One region of the Bradyrhizobium sp. T-1 genome, then DNA from elsewhere that is predicted to be linked to it. Evidence: predicted binding sites of a transcription regulator. Region 1 holds the regulator's gene; each other region holds the start of a gene.
The links. The regulator PhoB, encoded in region 1, activates phosphate uptake and scavenging genes when phosphate is short. The targets are predictions, from matches to a motif close to TGTCATNNANCTGTCAT.

Region 2: the regulator PhoB is predicted to act here: its motif matches at 2,013-2,029, upstream of ACWAT4_RS19210 (glycerophosphodiester phosphodiesterase family protein).
Region 3: the regulator PhoB is predicted to act here: its motif matches at 1,905-1,921, upstream of ACWAT4_RS06495 (YdcH family protein).

The regions. Positions count from the first base shown of each region.
Region 1 covers NZ_CM132115.1:7,972,531-7,976,498, reverse strand. The annotation lists gene pstA (phosphate ABC transporter permease PstA) at 1-364, shown strand, start outside; gene pstB (phosphate ABC transporter ATP-binding protein PstB) at 361-1,182, shown strand; gene phoU (phosphate signaling complex protein PhoU) at 1,194-1,910, shown strand; gene phoB (phosphate regulon transcriptional regulator PhoB) at 1,933-2,640, shown strand; gene ACWAT4_RS38115 (GcrA family cell cycle regulator) at 2,837-3,349, opposite strand; gene ACWAT4_RS38110 (aspartate aminotransferase family protein) at 3,807-3,968, shown strand, end outside.
Region 2 covers NZ_CM132115.1:3,999,439-4,003,406, reverse strand. The annotation lists gene pdhA (pyruvate dehydrogenase (acetyl-transferring) E1 component subunit alpha) at 1-375, opposite strand, end outside; gene ACWAT4_RS19210 (glycerophosphodiester phosphodiesterase family protein) at 548-1,945, opposite strand; gene adh (aldehyde dehydrogenase) at 2,122-3,639, opposite strand; gene ACWAT4_RS19200 (helix-turn-helix domain-containing protein) at 3,789-3,968, opposite strand, start outside.
Region 3 covers NZ_CM132115.1:1,349,251-1,353,218, forward strand. The annotation lists gene ACWAT4_RS06475 (GGDEF domain-containing protein) at 84-806, shown strand; gene ACWAT4_RS06480 (hypothetical protein) at 809-1,060, opposite strand; gene ACWAT4_RS06485 (hypothetical protein) at 1,083-1,301, opposite strand; gene ACWAT4_RS06490 (YdcH family protein) at 1,472-1,678, opposite strand; gene ACWAT4_RS06495 (YdcH family protein) at 2,007-2,189, shown strand; gene ACWAT4_RS06500 (NAD(P)/FAD-dependent oxidoreductase) at 2,336-3,439, opposite strand; gene ACWAT4_RS06505 (sensor domain-containing protein) at 3,645-3,968, shown strand, end outside.

The DNA.
Region 1 (3,968 bases):
GCTGCTGGTGCCGAACGCGCTGCGCGAGGCGGCCTCTGCGCTTGGCCTGCCGCGCTCGCTGGTGATCAAGCGGATCGCCTACCGCGCCGCGCGCTCCGGCCTCATCACCGGCGTGCTGCTCGCCACCGCCCGTGTCGCCGGTGAAACCGCGCCGCTGCTCTTCACCGCGCTGTCGAACCAGTTCTTCAGCCTCGGCCTGAACAAGACCATGGCCAACCTGCCGGTCACCATCAACAACTTCGTCCAGAGCCCCTACGCCTATTGGAAGCAGCTCGCCTGGAGTGGCGCGTTGCTGATCACATTGACCGTGCTTGCCCTGAACATTGGCGCGCGCATTCTCGGCGCCGAGAGGACCGCAAAATGACCGATCTGTCCGTATCCGTGAGCTCGAATGCTCATTTGGCGTCGCAGCAGCCGCTGCCGGAGGCGCCCGCCAAGGTGACGGTGCGCAACCTCAACTTCTATTATGGCGAGCATCACGCACTGAAGAACATCAACCTGGCGCTCGGCACCAACCGGGTCACGGCGTTCATCGGCCCGTCGGGTTGCGGCAAGTCGACCCTGCTGCGCATCTTCAACCGGATGTACGATCTCTATCCGGGCCAGCGCGTCACCGGTCAGCTCATGCTCGACCAGACCAACATCCTCGACCCCAAGCTGGATCTCAACCTGCTGCGCGCCCGCGTTGGCATGGTGTTCCAGAAGCCGACGCCGTTCCCGATGACGATCTACGAGAACATCGCGTTCGGCATTCGTCTCTACGAGAAGATCTCGAAGTCCGAGATGGACGACCGCGTCGAGAAGGCGCTGCGCGGCGGCGCGCTGTGGAACGAGGTCAAGGACAAGCTCAACGCTTCCGGCCTGTCGCTCTCCGGCGGCCAGCAGCAGCGCCTCTGCATCGCCCGCACCGTCGCGGTGCGCCCCGAGGTGATCCTGTTCGACGAGCCCTGCTCGGCGCTCGACCCGATCTCGACCGCCAAGGTCGAGGAGCTGATCCAGGAACTGTCCGAGAACTACACGATCGCGATCGTGACCCACAACATGCAGCAGGCGGCCCGCGTCTCCGACAAGACCGCCTTCATGTATCTCGGCGAGCTGATCGAGTTCGACGACACCAGCAAGATCTTCACGTCGCCGACCGACCGGCGCACGCAGGATTACATCACCGGCCGGTTCGGCTGAGGAGACAGGACATGGGTTCTGAACATACCGCAAAAGCCTTCGACACCGACCTCCAGGAGCTCACCCGCCTGGTCGCCGAGATGGGCGGCATCGCCGAGCGCATGATCGTCGACTCCGTCGACGCGCTGATCCGCCGCGACGTCGCGCTCGGCCAGCGCGTGGTCACCATCGACGCCGAGCTTGATACGCTGCAGAAGAAGATCGAGGAGCGCGCCGTGCTCACCATCGCGCGCCGCCAGCCGATGGCGGTCGATCTTCGGGAGATCGTCGGCGCGATGCGGGTTGCGACCGATCTCGAGCGGATCGGCGATCTCGCCAAGAACATGGGCAAGCGCGTCGCGGCGCTGGAGACGGATTTCCATCCGCTCAAGCTGTTCCGCGGCCTCGAGCACATGACCGACCTCGTGCAGCAGCAGGTCAAGTCGGTGCTGGACGCCTATGCCGCGCATGACCTGCCGGCGGCGATGGCGGTGTGGAAGGGCGACGAGGAGGTCGATGCCATCTGCACCTCGCTGTTCCGCGAGCTCCTCACCTACATGATGGAAGATCCGCGCAATATCTCGTTTTGCATCCATCTGATGTTCTGCGCCAAGAACATCGAGCGGATCGGCGACCACGCCACCAACATTGCCGAGACCGTGTTCTACATGATCGAAGGCCAGGCCATCACCGATAAGCGGCCGAAGGGCGACATGACGACGTTCGCCACGACGGTCCCGAACACCTGATTACGCAAGGAGCGACGACCCCATGGGCGCACGCATTATGGTGGTTGAGGACGAGGAAGCTCTGACCGAGCTTCTCCGCTACAACCTCGAAGGCGACGGCTATGACGTCGAGACGGTGATGCGCGGCGACGATGCCGACACCCGTCTCAAGGAGCACATTCCTGATCTGATCGTGCTCGACTGGATGCTGCCGGGGCTGTCGGGCATCGAGCTGTGCCGCCGGCTGCGGACGCGATCCGACACCAAGCAGCTGCCGATCATCATGCTCACCGCGCGCGGCGAGGAGAGCGAGCGGGTGCGGGGCCTGGCGACCGGCGCCGACGATTACATCGTCAAGCCGTTCTCGGTGCCCGAGCTGCTCGCGCGCGTGAAGGGCCTGCTGCGGCGCGCAAGCCCTGAGCGGCTCGCGACCATCCTCGCCTTCGGCGACATCGAGCTCGACCGCGAAAAGCGCCGCGTGGCACGCTCGGGCCGGCCGATCGATCTCGGGCCTACCGAATACCGCCTGCTGGAGTTCTTCCTGGAGCATCCCGGCCGGGTGTTCTCGCGCGAGCAGCTGCTCGACAGCGTCTGGGGCCGCGACATCTATATCGACGAGCGCACCGTCGACGTACATATCGGCCGCCTGCGCAAGCTGCTCAATCTCGGTCGTGAGCAGGACCCGATCCGCACCGTCCGCGGTGCCGGCTACGCGCTCGATGATCGGTTCGCGAAGGCGGAGCAGACATAGGGTTTGCGGGCGACTGGTTTAGTGAGCTGCGGCCACATTCTCAGCTGTCGTCCCGGGGTGCGCGCAGCGCGAGCCCGGGACCCATAACCACGGGGAGTGGTAGCTATGGATTCCCGCCTTCGCTGGGATGACACCGAATAATTGGCGCCGTCATCGTGTCACGGCCGCCGTCTTGGCAATCAATAGAATTGGTAGCTCAGCGCGTGCCGGGCTTCGCCGGTGCGCGACGCCGGTCGGCTGCCGGCTGATACGCCACCCGCGAGTGTTGAGCGCAATAGGGCAGGCCGGAGAGTGCCTTGCCGCCGCAGAAGAAGAAATCCGGGCTCGAGGGATCGCCGACCGGCCAATGGCAGGTTGCCTCGTTCAATTCGAGCAGCGACAGCCGCTGGCTCATCGGCACTACGTTGTCGTAGGTAACCGGCTCGGCCTCGACCTCGACCTCGAAGGCCTGCGCCAATGCGGTGTTGCCGCGCGCGATGGGCCTGCTCACCCGCATCATGTGCTGCGCGGGACGCGCCTTGCGCGGCCGCGGAGCTGCCGAAGACGGGCTCTTGGCGCGGCCGGACAGGCCGAGCCTGTGCACCTTGCCGATCACGGCATTGCGGGTGACATTCCCAAGCTCAGCGGCGATCTGGCTAGCCGAAAGTCCGGCCTCCCAGAGCTTTTTCAACTGCTCGACGCGATCGTCCGACCAGGTCAAAACCGTCATTGTAACCTTTCCTTCGCCGCGCGCCTGCCATCCTGGGGCGGCACAACGAATGCCTAAGCCTCGAAAAACCCGTGCCGCCAGAATCCCTTAAGGCTCGCCGGGCGTGACTAGAACGCCCGAACGTTTACGCCGGTACATGAGGACTCTTGGGATCAGAACCGCTGCACGAGATGTCGTATCTGACAAGCCAAACGCTACAATATGGCGTGACTCACGCGCAAGAGTCCGCCGACTCGCTTCCACATGTTCCGTGGTGAAAATCCCGCAAAATCGCCACCGCAAGACTACGGATTCAGCGTTTCGCGAGGCTTTCCGGGCGGCATTGACACCCGTTTCACCAGGCCTAAGATAGTCGCGCGTGCCGCCCTTAAAAGGCGGCACGTTTCGTTTTCCGGGCCGGTCAATGGTGCGTTGCGCAAAGCACGCGTTACACCGTCCGCAACATCAAGTGATCGTCATGACTAGCAGCGCAGCGCCGCATTTGCTCCCCGTTTTCGCCAGGGCCGACATCGGTTTTGAGCGCGGTGAAGGCGTCTGGTTGATCGCAACCAACGGCGATCGCTATCTCGATTTCACCTCGGGCGTGGCAGTGAATGCGCTCGGCCACGCCCATCCCGCG
Region 2 (3,968 bases), 4.0 Mb from region 1:
GCTGAACATGTGCATGGAGCCGCCCTTGCCCTTGGAATAGCCGCCGCGGCGACCCGTGAGCTCGGCCATGACGCCGTTGGCGTCCATGCCGGTGGCAAGCATATGGCCGTGATCGCGATAGCCGGTAATGACCTGATCGCCCTCTTTCAGGGCCATCTGCATGCCGACCACCACGGCCTCCTGGCCGATATAGAGATGGCAGAAGCCGCCGATCGCACCCATGCCATAGAGCTGGCCGGCTTTTTCCTCGAATCGCCGGATCAGGAGCATGTCGCGGAGCGCCTTCAGCTCCTGCTCTCTCGTGAATTCCGGGGGCGAACCGCCGTCGGTTTTGTCTTGTGGGCTGCTTGCGGCGGCTTTCTTGGGGGCGGCCATGAGAATTCCGGGTCAGAGAAAACTAAGCCCTCTCTAACCTAACTCAATCGTGTGTGAAAGCACCGCAGTGACATGCCACGACTTTCATTATGCCGCACTGCAACGTGGCCGAAATTTTGCAAAACCTTTGGGCACGATCAGGCAACATTCGGATTCCACGCCGCTCGCCTCACTAGCCGAGCTCGCGCAAATACGCCGCGCGGGCGGCAACCCCGGTATGCGTGAAGTCGGTGAAGACCCCGTCCACACCAAGACGGAAGAATTTGAGATATTCCTGCGCGGGATCGGCGTGATAGTCGGCAGCCAGATATTTCTTCTCGTTCCGAAACGTGAAGACGTGGACAAAAAGGCCGAGCTTGTGGGCATCGGCAATCAGGCTGGTTGCGTCCTGCGTCGAAGCCTCCGGTGTCGATCCCTTGTAGGGCGTACCGTCGGAATTGGCGTCCTTCCACGGCGCGATCTTGAGCGGAACGATATAGGCCTTCCACGGACCGATGCCGTCGGCATAGGTCTTGATCTCGGCAAGGCCCGCAGGCGTCAGCATCGCGTCATACAGGCGCGCGTCCCCGGCAACCGTCCAGTCGAACGGACGTGAATTGGTGATGTTGTTGAGCAGGACGTTGCCGGTCCTGAAGTCGATGCCGTTGCCGTCGACGAGCTGAACCTGCCGCGCCTGGAGACCATGGCTGCGCATGTATTTCAGGCTGCCCGGCTCAAAGCTCTGAACGAGGATGGGTGCATCCTTCGTGTTGAGGCCGTTGTCCTTGATGATCTTGATGAGGGCGTCCTCGAGCGGATGACTGCCCGGCGCGCCACAACCATTGGCGATGGCCTGGGCATTGTTCCAGGTCGGGTTCTTGGTCTCTGGATAGACCAGGATGGTCCGCCCCGTCTCCTTGCTCTTGGCTTTGGCGATGTCGAGGATGTCCTGGAAGCTGATGACCGGGAGCTTGCCGTTGAAAACCTTCGGCCGCTCATTGGCGGCGTCATAGGTGGTGCCGCCGATCCATTCCTTCAGCTCGGCCATGGTGAAGTCGGTGATCGACCAGTCATTGCTGTGATCCTCACCGTCGACGATCAATGACTTCAACACCGATTTGGGATCGGTCGGATCGGTGAGATCCGTGAGGTAGTCAGCGGGCACGCCGGCGGCCGCCGGCGCCTTGACGCGCACGCCGGGCACCGTGCGCTTGCGGGTCGCGACCGCCGCATTGGTCTTCGCCACTTCGGCAACGTTGGTGTTGTCGCCCAGCCAGGGGTTGTGACGCGCAACCAGGACGCAGTCCTTGGTCAGATGCAGATCTTCTTCGAGTGCGTCGGTTCCCAACGCCGCGGCGAGGTCGTACGAGGCCTCGGTTTCTTCCGGCACCAGCCCCGGTACGCCGCGATGTCCGAGGATCAGCGGTGCTTTTCCGTCCACGGTCAGGAAGGGTTTTGCGCCTGATGGCGCCGGCGCGGTCTGCGCGAGGGCGATCGATGGCGCAAGCAACGCCACGGCCGCCACGCCGAGCAGCATCGCTCCGACATGGATCTTACGCTGCAGGAGAGTGTGCAGAGGATTGCTCGTCATGGTCGCGCCTTCCGTCATGGCCTGGCATCGCATCGTAGCGATCAGGCTGCCGTCTTGTCTCAATTCTCTGACAGACGGATGACGGCGGGGCGAATGATGACGGATGTACACAGGCGGCGCCGTTATGACGCCGCCTGTGCCTTTCCGATCAGAACTTGCCGATCGGGATCCGCCGATCAGAAGAAGCCGAGCTTCTTCGGGCTGTAGCTGACCAGGAGGTTCTTGGTCTGCTGATAGTGATCGAGCATCATCTTGTGGGTCTCGCGCCCGACACCCGATTGCTTGTAGCCGCCGAAGGCCGCATGCGCCGGATAGGCGTGATAGCAGTTGGTCCAGACCCGGCCGGCCTGGATCGCCCGGCCGAAGCGGTAGCAACGGTTGGCGTCGCGGCTCCAGACGCCCGCCCCGAGGCCGTAGAGCGTGTCATTGGCGATCGCGAGCGCTTCGTCGTCGCTCTTGAAGGTCGTGACCGAGACGACGGGGCCGAAGATCTCCTCCTGGAAGATCCGCATCTTGTTGTGGCCCTCGAACACCGTCGGCTGGACATAGAAGCCACCCGAGAGATCGCCGCCCAGGTCGGCCCGTCCGCCGCCGGCCAGGACCTTGGCGCCCTCCTGCTTGCCGATGTCGATATAGGAGAGGATCTTTGCGAGCTGCTCGCCGGAGGCCTGCGCACCGATCATGGTGTCGGCCGCACGCGGATCGCCCTGCTTGATGGCGGCAACACGCTTCAGCGCCCGCTCCATGAAGCGATCATAGATGTCAGCGTGGACCAGCGCCCGGCTCGGACAGGTGCAGACCTCACCCTGGTTCAGCGCGAACATCACGAAACCCTCGATCGCCTTGTCGAAGAAATCGTCGTCCTCGGCGGTGACGTCCTTGAAGAAGATGTTCGGCGACTTGCCGCCGAGCTCGAGCGTGACCGGAATGAGGTTCTGGCTGGCATATTGCATAATCAGCCGGCCCGTCGAGGTCTCACCGGTGAAGGCGATCTTGGCGATGCGCGGGCTGGAGGCGAGCGGCTTGCCGGCTTCGAGACCGAAACCGTTGACGATATTGAGCACGCCGGGCGGCAAGAGGTCGCCAATGATCTCGGCCCAGACCATGATCGAGGCCGGTGTCTGCTCGGCCGGCTTGAGCACGACGCAATTGCCGGCGGCAAGCGCGGGGGCGAGCTTCCAGCACGCCATCAGCAACGGAAAGTTCCAGGGAATGATCTGGCCGACCACGCCGAGCGGCTCGTGAAAATGATAGGCGATGGTGTCGTGGTCGATCTCGCCGATCGAGCCTTCCTGCGCGCGCACCACGCCGGCGAAGTAGCGGAAGTGATCGATCGCGAGCGGAATGTCGGCGGCGCGGGTCTCGCGGATCGGCTTGCCGTTGTCCCAGGTCTCGGCGATGGCGAGGCGTTCGAGATTCTCTTCCATGCGGTCGGCGATCTTGTTCAGGATCGCGGCGCGCTCGGCGACGCTGGCCCGTCCCCAGGCGCCCTTCGCGGCATGCGCGGCATCGAGCGCCGCTTCGACGTCCTGCGCGTCGGAGCGCGCGATCTTGCAGACGATCTGGCCGTTCACCGGCGAGGCATTGTCGAAATATTTGCCCGAAATCGGCGCGACGAACTTGCCGCCGATGAAGTTGTCGTAGCGTTCGGCGAAGGGAACTTTGGTGACGTTGAGGAATTCAACCTTGTTCATTGATCACTCCCGATGTTGATGTTTGCGCAAATCGTCGTGTGTTCACGACTTGCCCAACGATCTCGCGGAAGGTGATTTCTGTCAGCCCGGGTGGACGCGATGGCCGGGCGGACCTGTCGCAGTTGTGCGACAGTCCCGGGCAATAGCACTCAGTGCTTCAGCTCGAACCGCTTCAGCTTCCTGTGCAGCGTGGCGCGGCTGACGCCGAGGGCCTTGGCGGCTGCCGAGACGTTGCCGCCGGCGCGAAGCAGCGCCCGCTGCACCACCGCGCGCTGACCGCCGGCCAGGTGGTCACACGCGGTATCGCCGCCGAGCAGATCCGCCGCGGG
Region 3 (3,968 bases), 1.6 Mb from region 1:
GCTCGCAAGGCGGTGGCAAGGAGAAGGGAATGCACTATCCTGTCTTGGTGAATCCCCGCAAGCCTTCATTGAGCAGGATGCCCATGAAGAAACCAAAAAGGGCGACCGCCGCGAAGGCCAAAAAGGGCCGAAAAACCAGCGGAAGCCGAACGAAAACCGCACCCAAGCGGCTCGCGGCTGTGGCGGGGCGCCGTGCGTTCGCCGGCGCGGCCAAAGCCACGAACAAGGACACCAGCAAGGCGATCATCCGTGGCCTGCGGACCAAGCTGACGCAGGCGCTGCGGCGCGTCGCCGAGCTCGAGGCCGCGGCCGACACCGATTTCCTGCTGGACATTCCGAACCGGCGCGGCTTCGAGCGCGAGCTTCACCGCGCCATCGCCTACATGAAGCGCTACCGCGCCAGCGGCGCACTGATCGTGCTCGACGTCGACCGGCTGAAGCCGATCAACGATTCCTTCGGCCACGCCGCCGGAGACGAGGTGTTGAAGTCGATCGCCGCGACCCTGGCGCGGCAGATCCGCGCCTCGGACGTGGTCGGCCGTCTCGGCGGCGACGAGTTTGCTCTGCTGTTGTGGAATCTCAGCGAGACCGATGCGAAGGCGAAGGCAGCTGCCTTCGAGCAGGCGATCGACGATTTGTCGTTCACCTTTCGCGGCCAGCACGTGACCGCGGGCGCCTCCGCCGGTGTTGCACCGCTCGGCGCGCAATCCGATTCCGCCCGCGCACTGGAGGAGGCCGATGCCGCCATGTATGTGCGCAAGGCACAAAGGCGGCACGAGCCGCGGATCAGGCTCGTGAGCAGCTGACTCTATAGCGTGGCCAGATCTTCCGGCACGTTGCCGAATTTGCGCAGCAGCGTGGCGTCGCCGAATTCGCCGGTCATGGGATCCCCACTGCGGCTGAATGCGACCGCGCCGATATGGCCGGCTCCGTGCGCCAGCGCCTCGGCGCGCCGCAGCGCGGCTGTCGAGCTCTGGCATTCCTCCGCGGCGCCCGCGACGGGCGATCCGTCGGCATCGATCAGGAAGGGCATTGCAACGTAGTAGGTCACATCTGACATGGCGTTGCTCCGGTGATCAAAACTATGCGGCGCTGCCCTTGCCTCGCGTCCAGCTGCGCGAGGTCTCGGGAATGCAGCCGGCCGAAATCGCTGCCTGCAGCTCTTCCAGCTCGGCCTCCAGATATTCGTTGGCCATGATCAGCGCCTTGATGGTGCTGCGCAGATTGCCGTCGCACATCGCGATCGCCTGATCGCAGGCTTGTTCGTAATAGCTGTTGTCCAAAAGGGCAGTTGCCGACATCTGCATTGTCCTCGCGGGGGGTGCTTGGGGCGTTTCTCGGGGCGTTTCTCGGGGCGTTCCTTGGGGGCCTTCCTCGGGCGATTTCTGGGCCGTTGGAGCGATCAAATGTTCCTATTTTGTTCTTATTGAGTCAAGCGGATTCAAGCGCGGCAGACCGCGACCGCTGTGGATCAGGCGATAATGTCGGGCGTGATCTGGTCTTCGATGAAGGCGATACGGTCGCGCAACAACAGCTTGCGCTTCTTCAACCGCTGCAACCGCAACAGGTCGGGGGCGGGCGATTGATGCAGTGCATCGATCGCCGCATCGAGATCTCGGTGTTCCTGCTGCAACCGGGTGAGCTCGGCTTCGAGCTCACGCTCGTCTTCATGGGTCATGTCTGCGGTGGCCGAAAACCGATAGGCTTGAGATTAAGGCTGTGGATGCCCTGTGGAAATTATCGTCCTTGCGCGGCGTGACCGCAAGCGATCTACGGCCTTCGCTCACCGCTCTCTCGCAAGATATTGCAACGATTCGCAGCAGTGTCGCGCAAGCACATTGATATCATGGATTTTTCGCCGCGTGGTTCCTTACTCACGGTTCGTTACATATGAATTTTCAAAAATGACGGTGCGACGACGGATACCCATCGACAGAACGAATCGGTGATGTACACTTCCTCGTCCGGATCGAATCCAAGGTTCACCCCTACCGAGGAGGTTTCGAATGACAATTCAGGCACATCTGGTTGAATTGGAACGGAAGCACAAAACTCTCGAAAACGAATTGCACGAAGCTCTCGTGCACCTTTCAACAGACGACCTGCAAATTGTTGAGTTGAAGCGCCGCAAATTGATGGTCAAGGACCAGATCGAGCGTCTGAAGCAAACCGGCGACACGCTTCACTAGTAACCCCCGTAACAGCGTAGAGTTTGATCATATCCTTTCAGGCAGGGATGAGAGCCTTTGCACTCATCCCTGGCTGTAGGGTGCGCGCTGCGCGATGATGGTCGCGCTTGCGTCGGTCTTGCTCGAACGCCGCCTGAAAACACTCCCTAGATTTCCGCGAGCTCCGCGACGTGGTCGGCGATCGCAAGCGACGATGTCAGTCCCGGCGATTCGATGCCGAACAGATTGACCAGTCCTGCGACGCCATGGTCGCGCGGACCCTGCATCAGAAAATCCTGCGTGGCCACGGCCGGCGGCACGATCTTCGGGCGGATGCCCGAATAGCTCGGCATCAGCGCGCCGTCGGGCAGCGCCGGCCAGTATTTGCGGATTGCCGGATAGAAGCGCTCGGCGCGTGACGGATCGACTTCATAGTCGATGGTCTCGATCCATTCGACGTCGGGGCCGAAGCGCGCCTGTCCTGCCATGTCCAGCGTCAAATGGACGCCGAGCCCGCCGGGCTCAGGCACGGGATAGATCAGGCGCGAGAACGGGGCGCGCGCATTGCAGCTGAAATAATTACCCTTGGCGAGATAGGCCGGTGGAATCCGGTCGACCGGCATGCCGTCGATGTGACGCGCTACGGTCGTGGCCGAAAGCCCCGCAGCGTTGACGAGCAGACCGCATTGCAGTGTCATCGGCGCTTCGCCGCCGGTTTCGATCTCGATCATTCCGGCGTCGGCCTTGGCGCGGATCAGCGGCGTGTGAAACGCAAAGGCGGCGCCGGCGTCCTCGGCCTCGCCGCGCAGCGAGAGCATGTAGGCATGGCTGTCGATGATGCCGGTCGACGGCGACAGCAGCGCGGCGTCGCAGGCCAGCGCCGGCTCCAGCGCACGCGCGGCCTCGCCCGAGAGCAGCTGCATGTCGAGCACACCATTGGCCTCGGCATGCGCCTTGATCGATTGCAGCTTCTCGGTTTCCTTCGCATTGGTCGCGACGATCAGCTTGCCGCAGTTCTTGTGCGGGATGCCGCGCTCGCCGCAATAGCGATACAGCGCTTGCTTGCCGCCGACGCACATCCGCGCCATCCAGCTTCCGGCGCGGTAATAGATCCCGGCGTGGATCACTTCGCTGTTGCGCGAGGAGGTGACGGTGCCGATGGCCTCGGCCTGCTCCAGCACGATCACCTCGCGCCCGGCCTGCGCGAGCCTCCTTGCCACCGCGAGCCCGACGACGCCGGCTCCGATGACGACGCAGTCGACCTTATCCATGATTGTGCAGAAGTCCCGCTGAAGGTGCCGGGGGCGCCGGTTTGCTTGGGAAACGTGCCGCGCGACCATTTTCCGTTAAGGAAGCATTTATCATGTCAGGGCAATTGCCGTAATTCACGTCACATTTTTCTGTTGGGCGTACAGGCGTTTACCCGATCCAAACCCGTGAAGCCAGACAATCCGCAGTTGAAATCGCGGGTGGCTGATGGCTGAGAAGAACTGGCACGAAGGCAGCATGCTTCCGATTGCTGTGCAGGCCGTCGTGTGCCTAGCCAGCGCGGTCGCGCCTTCGCGTGCCTATGCGAACAGCCTCTTTCCGCCGAGTCATCTTGGCGATGTCGACCCCAATCTGGCCTGGGAAGCCCTGATCGGGGGCGTTGTCATCTGCGCGTTTCTGGTCGCCATCGCGCTGTGGATCCATTCTGCGCTGCGCCGGAGCAAGCGTTCGCAATTGCGGCGCAACGCCTTCGTCTCCTCCGCCATGAACAATCTCAACCAGGGCGTGGTGATGACGGATGCGCAGCGCCGC